Regions from separate parts of the Shewanella sp. BC20 genome, predicted to be linked through region 2. Evidence: riboswitches for the same ligand, from Rfam matches in the RefSeq annotation. Region 2 holds a riboswitch; the other holds the start of a gene.
What was found. A riboswitch is a leader RNA that binds a small molecule or an ion and turns the genes downstream of it on or off. The one in region 2 is predicted to bind cobalamin.
Positions count from the first base shown of each region.

Region 1 (3,421 bases), on a different contig from region 2:
TTACGCCTATCTGTTTGGCTTTCATCATGCTCAAGCGATCCTCGACAAATATTGGCAGCAAGGCAGCAAAATTACCCTAGGTAAGTCCTCGTTTGCCTTTACGCGCCCCGACGGCAAAGTGGTACCCGTCGGTTATCGGGCAGACCTTAAAAATGTCGAGCAACTGATTGAACGCATTCCACGCCTCACTTGGCTAGCGCCGGCAAATGATGGTTTTGTGGGGATCAGTGAAAAGGGAGAATGGGTCTCTTGGTCGATGAATCTCGGAATGTTTGATAAACCGCCGGTACAACCTGCCGATTCCTTGGTGGTTAAGCCGCTGGAATTTACCCCTGCTGCCCAATGTGAGACCCCAGAGCAACGGCAGGCAATTTTGAGCCAGGCAAGGCCGCAGCGTAAAATCAATTGGTCATTTGACTAACTCATTGTTGGGCATGTAGGGCATTTCTCAGCTGGCGAAAGTTCATTCACCAGCTTTTTTAATCCATCACCCCCCTATCTTTGGCTGCTATTTGCTATTTTACAGTTGTTGTGACTGTAACAGTGTCATCTTGTTTAGCTTTTTAACTGTTATCTTATTTACATCTTCGCTAGAATGCTGGATGTTTTCTATGCAATTTCATATGTCGTATTAACCCATAACAATGCGATACAAGGATGATAATAATGAAATGTATACCCCATATGCAGATGAGGTTATGTCAGGGCGCGAGCGTATTAATGCTGTGCAGCCTAATCGGCTCTGAATCCGTCGAGGCGAAATTGGATATGCCTCGCAGCGAAAGTGGCGCGTCGCATACCCATGTGTTGCCTGTCTTTAGTCAGCAATTAGGATTTAATCTGCCAAAGGGTTGGCGTCAAGCCTACCATGAGGAACGTGCGGGCATGTTTATGGCGGAATTTGTGCCTGAGCAGGAGGCGCTCAATCAATGGAGTGCACTGTTTTGTGTGCAAGGCTTTAAGGACATGGCCGAAAGTGTGAGCCCCGAGCAGTTTTTAGATGCGATGGCTGAAACTTACCAAGCCGCCTGTGACGGTGACGTGGTGTATCAAAAGCTAGGGGATACCCAAGTAGACGGTCACGAAGGTTTCCATGCCATTCTCGGTTGTACCACAATGCCGAATGTCCATAGCGCGACTCAGTTTAATCCCAGTGCTTTTACCTCTCATCCCCAGGGCGAAATTGGTTACTATACCGTAGTAAGTGGTAACAAGGACTTGTATTTACTGCATAAATCGATGCGTGGCGACGTGTTTTCTGCCGATAAACCTCCCTTACAGGCGGCTAACAGTGCTGACTTTATTTCAGGCTTAGCGCCCTATTCATTAAAGTAGTTGTCAGTCGAGAGACGGATGAGCATGGACTTTCATCCGTATAGACGTCTATAATGCGCGCGCTCAGGCTTGATATGCCACGAGCCTTATTGGGCGTTAACTGGTTTTTCGCCCTCTGAACCTATTTTTAGTCAACCTTCTGTGGTGCTTGCGATGCATTCGTCGCGAGATAATCGGGAAGCCAGTGAAATTCTGGCACTGCCCCCGCAACGGTAAAAGGTGAGAAACGACCGCATTCGCTAGGTAGCTCAAGGTGAGCCAGAGAATCGAGTGTGCAAAGGTCAGTTTCGCGTTAGTCCTTCTATTGCTTGGATTAACATAGCCTAAGTCCGGAGACCGGCCCTAAAGGTGTTTTTGAGATTTCGGTGGGCAGATCTCAAAATGCGATAGTGACTGTCAGTATTTGTTACTGAATCAACGGTATCGTGGCGCCAATGCCCCGTTTTCCTTGCAGGAGTTAAAGGTAAAATGGGAACACATCCAACTAAAATCGCGCTGCTGATCGGCAGCCTTTGCAGCTTTTCTGTTATCGCCCCCGCCGTGGCGGCCGATGATGCCAGCGTGGCCAAAGTCGATGAGCATATCGTCGTGATTGGCCGTTCAGACAAGACCCCCTTAAATATTGCCGCCAATGTGAATGTGATTGATGCCGCAGCGATTGAGCAGAGTGGCGCAACCAGCTTGACCGAAGTGTTACGTGGTCAAAGTGGTATTCAGCTGTCCGACAATAACATTGGTACTAGCTTCGCGATGCGCGGCTTTAGCGCCAGCACCGCCGTTAACAACACTTTGATTTTGCTCGATGGTCGTCGCTTAAATAACATCGATATCGCTGCGCCTAGCCTGAATGCAATTCCACTCAATTTAATTGAGCGTGTCGAAATTTTATCGGGCAGTGCGGGCGTGCTTTATGGCGACCAAGCGGTCGGCGGGGTGATCAACATTGTGACTAAGTCGCCTGAGAATACGGGCGGCAGCGTGCAATTATCCGGCGGCAGCTTTAATACCTACGAAGGTCGCGGCGATGTGTCGGGCGCCATCAATAAAAATTGGCACTATTTCCTGACTGGTAGCTACAACCAAGGCGATAACTATCGCAAGCACAATGCCAATGAAACGGGTTCTATCCTTGGGCGTATTCAATATAAAACCGCCACAGATTCTTTCTTTGTTGAAACCAGCTATTACGATGATGACCGCGAAAATCCAGGCTCGTTGACGGTAGAACAGTTCAAAGAAAATCCACGCCAGTCTTCTAATAGCAGCGAATATGTTCATGAGATGACCACGGCGGCACGCAGTGGTTATCAGCATCAGCTTAACCAAAACTGGGCCTTAGCGGCGGATCTGGATTACAGCGATACCTTAGTGACCTCATTAAACTGGGGGGCGGGTAGCCAAAATACTCGCTCGCTGCTGATGTTTAGCCCTAAAGCACTTGCTAATTACAGCACCCGTCAAGGTGAGCTAAACCTAGTCACTGGTTTAGACATCAGCCGCGGTAAGGCCGAGTTTGACTCTATGGCGCGCAGCAACGTGCAGGAAATGCAAAGTGCTTACCTGCAAGCCACAGTGCCATTAAGCCACACCTTAAGCTATGTAGTGGGTGGCCGTTATGCGCGGGTGACCGACGATCTGGTCGATGGCAATGTGTATCCAAACGGCATCGATTTAGATGAAGATGCGACCGCATTCGAGTTCGGTTTAAATTACCGTCCGAGCGCCGAGCACAGATTCTATCTACGTGGCGATGAAAACTTCCGCTTTGCTAAGGTCGATGAGCAAGCTTATACCCCGAAAGATGTCTATGGCTTAAAGCCACAGACAGGCCGCTCCTATGAGGCGGGTTGGGATTGGACTGTGGCCAGCCAAAGCCTACGCGTTAGCCTATATCGCCTCGATTTAGAAGATGAAATTGTCTTCGACCCAAGTGCTGAAAAACCTGTTGGCGGCAGCTTCCAAGGTGCCAACGTCAATGCCGATGCATCACGCCGCTATGGCGCGAGTGCCGATTGGGATTGGCAGGTTACTCATGCCCTCACCTTAGGCTTGGAATATAACTATATTGATGCCGAATTTACCGACG
Region 1 covers NZ_NHRI01000005.1:114,559-117,979, forward strand. The annotation lists gene CBX96_RS07595 (hypothetical protein) at 1-421, shown strand, start outside; gene CBX96_RS07600 (hypothetical protein) at 667-1,335, shown strand; cobalamin riboswitch at 1,461-1,695, shown strand; gene CBX96_RS07605 (TonB-dependent receptor) at 1,804-3,421, shown strand, end outside.
Region 1: another riboswitch for cobalamin. It lies ahead of CBX96_RS07605 (TonB-dependent receptor); the one in region 2 lies ahead of CBX96_RS09260 (ABC transporter ATP-binding protein).

Region 2 (3,421 bases):
ATCAAAAAGCTCACCAGCACCACTAAGGACGGCAGCACCAGCAGCGACCAACTGGCCTTGGCAAAACTGCCAAGGCTCCAAAACAATACCGATGCGGTGGCCTGTGGGCTGGCAAAGTACAGCAGTAAACTGGTTAACGCGCCAAACATAAAAGAGGTTGCCACGCCAGAGAGCAACATGCGCTCTACCTGGCTCTTAAGGCCTAACCCAGCTAACGCCAGCACGATTAACACCGACAGACTGGCACCAATAAAGGCGCCGAAGGGTAAGCTCAACCAGAGCAGCCCCGCAAAGCTGCCCGAACCGCTAAAAATCCCCGAACTGGCTATCGCGCCCGCATTGCCAAACAGGCCAGAACCTGTGAATAGCGTCAGCATGACCACGGCACCAAACGAAGCGCCAGAGCTAATGCCGAACAGATAAGGATCGGCAAGGGGGTTGCGGGTCACGGTTTGCAGCACGCTCCCCGCCAAGGACAGCCCAGCCCCTGCCACAAAGGCGAGTAAAATCCGTGGCAGTCGCAGCTCCATCACAATCCGCTCTGTCATGCTGCTGGTGCTCACGGCCTCATCAGCCATAAACAGCTGACTGAGTTTATTGATAAACACATGCAGCACATCTAAAAAGCTAATGTTTGCCGCGCCAAAACTCGCGGCAGCGATGGGGGTGAGCAGGGCAAAGCCCGCCAAGCCTAAAATCAGCCATTGCTGGCGGGTGAGCGGCGTAAAAATGTGGCTAAAAAAATTCATGGTCACCAATTTGAGTGTGTCTATCATGGCGTGGGTTCAACGCTATGCTTGTGCAAGGCAGCGCTTGGCGCCCCGGGGTTATGACAGGCGCAGGCCATAGGAGGTAACGCTTGAGCCGAAACTGCATGGGAGTCACTCGCCGCGTCCGCAGTATCGCTCTTAGGCTTTTGATAACCATAAAAGTAATTAATCAAGGGGTTACCATGCTGTGGATGGGGCGTCACTTGGGCGCATACCCCAAACACTTCGGCGATACGTTCTTCGGTTAACACCTGAGCCGGCGTGCCCATGGCACTCACCAGCCCTTTATCCAGTAGCAATAAGTGGTCGCACAGGGCGCTGGCTAAATTCAGGTCATGAATCGAGGCGATGACACTGATCCCAAGGCTTCGCACTAGCTCTAAGATTTGAATTTGATAGCGGATATCGAGGTGGTTTGTCGGCTCATCTAAAATCAATAACTGCGGCTGCTGCACTATGGCACGGGCGATCAGGGCGCGCTGCTTCTCACCGCCCGATAATCGATCGTATTGCTGATGCACTTTATGGCTCAGACCGACCTTTTCCAGCGCTTTGGCAATCTTGTCACTGTCTTCGCTGGAATGGCTATCAAACATGCCCTTATGAGGCGTGAGTCCCATGGCAACCAATTGCTCTGTGGTCATATCGAAATATTGCGGCGTATCCTGCTGCACCACCGCCACTTTACAGGCAAACGCCTTGGGCGACAGCTCGCTAATATCCTGCGAAAACAGGCTGATATGCCCTTTAGCTGGGCGAATAAAGCGGTATAAACAGCGCAGCAAACTGGATTTTCCCGCGCCATTGGGGCCAATCAGCCCGAGCATTTCCCCCTGCGGCAGGGCAAAGCTTATCTCCGAGAGAATGGTTTTTCCCTCAATCGCCCAGCTCAATTGGCTCACTTGAAGGGCCATATTAGCGGAAGTCGCAGCGGGCGCTAAGGGCGCAAGGCTCGATGTGGAAGGCATCACTAACGATTGCTCCCACATGGATATTGATTGGTGTTATTTGTGCCAGCAGCCGCTTGGGCCAACAGGGCGAAACTCATAAATGTCATCTTCTGCTCCCTCGAGTTACCCGCTCGAGAACTAAGGCTGCACGCAGCGAAAACAGAAATAGGCAGGTATCCTGACTCGTAGGTAAGAAGCAAAACGCTTCGACTACTCACAGTTGCGGGTACAGTTCGGGCTACTGACGGGCAGCTCCCCGATTCCCTATTATGTTTGGGTTATCCGGCGCGCTTAAATACTGTTGCCTTTAAGCAATAGCACTCAATCGCACAAAATTCCTAACACCTATTTCTGCGACCTTCGAGCTTAACGTACTGGGTTCGTTATCTGGCTCAAACGTCAGGGAAAAGCATTATCCTATATCTTGCTCATTAGGCAATGCTGTTTAAATCAGAAAATTTTCATCATACCGATGGCAGATGCTTTCAAGCTACTCACAGTGACCCGAGGGCCAGTCTAAACGCCAGTATCTTTTACCTTGCTCATCCTCGAGGACATTAATCGTCACCACCGCCGCTACGGGTAAGGCGAGCTGACTGTAAAAACCTAAGGTTTTCACTGCCCCCAGCGCCCTTGACATCAAGTGGCGAATAACTCCGCCGTGGGTCACCACCCAGATATTGGCCGCAGGTGCATTGGCATTAAACTCGCCGTGGGCCTGTTCATCATCCATTGCCAGCAGGGTAAACTCTTTATCGAGGATTTGTTCTATCGCACCATCGATACGGGCTTCGAAGTTTGCCATGGCTTCACCATTGGGCGGCGTCACCTCCCAAGGATTCTGCCAATAGGCCGCCATCCGCTCGCCGTCGCGTTGATATAAGTCATCGAGCAGGCAACCATCCCAATCGCCGAAGGCTATTTCCTGTAACTCCTCCAGCAGGTTGACCTTCAGCGGCAAAGGCGCGGGCGCATCTAAACTTCTGCCCACGGACGCACTCGAATGCAGTTCAGCCGCAAAGGCCTTGGCAAACTCGGCGCAGCGCCTTGAGGTCGAGCTATAAATGCCGTGGCACACAGTCGCCTGCGCCTCCACCGCCGCCGACATCTGCCGCCAGCCCTTGTCGCTCAGTGGCACATCGACTCGGCCACGTAAAATCGCCCCGCCCTCGCATTCTCCATGGCGTAACAGTAATAACCTGAGCTGCTTCATCTGATCTTTCCTTTTATCGTTTTTATCTGGGTTATCTCGCCTATGCTATACCAACTTTAGCCTTGCCCTGACAATCCGATGTCGCGTATTATGGACGTCTATACGTATAAATGTCCAAAACATAACGAACGACATTCAATAATAAAATGCAATTTGTCACCCGATTGCGTACTTTGGACTCAACTTAGCTGTAGTAAAGGTAATCATTTTATGGCGATATCTCTCCATCGAGCCAGCCAAACACTGGCAGACATTCGCAACCAGTTGTCAAAGCGCATTCTGATTTTAGACGGCGCTATGGGCACTATGATCCAAGGCTACAAGCTGGAAGAAGCCGATTACCGTGGCGAGCGTTTCAAGGATTGGCATACCGACGTTAAGGGCAATAACGATCTTTTAGTGCTCACGCAGCCACACATCATCAAACAAATTCACACCGACTACCTATTAGCCGGTGCCGATATTATTGAAACCAACACCTTCAACGC
Region 2 covers NZ_NHRI01000007.1:53,979-57,399, forward strand. The annotation lists gene CBX96_RS09255 (iron ABC transporter permease) at 1-776, opposite strand, end outside; gene CBX96_RS09260 (ABC transporter ATP-binding protein) at 773-1,738, opposite strand; cobalamin riboswitch at 1,871-2,030, opposite strand; gene CBX96_RS09265 (histidine phosphatase family protein) at 2,211-2,933, opposite strand; gene metH (methionine synthase) at 3,144-3,421, shown strand, end outside.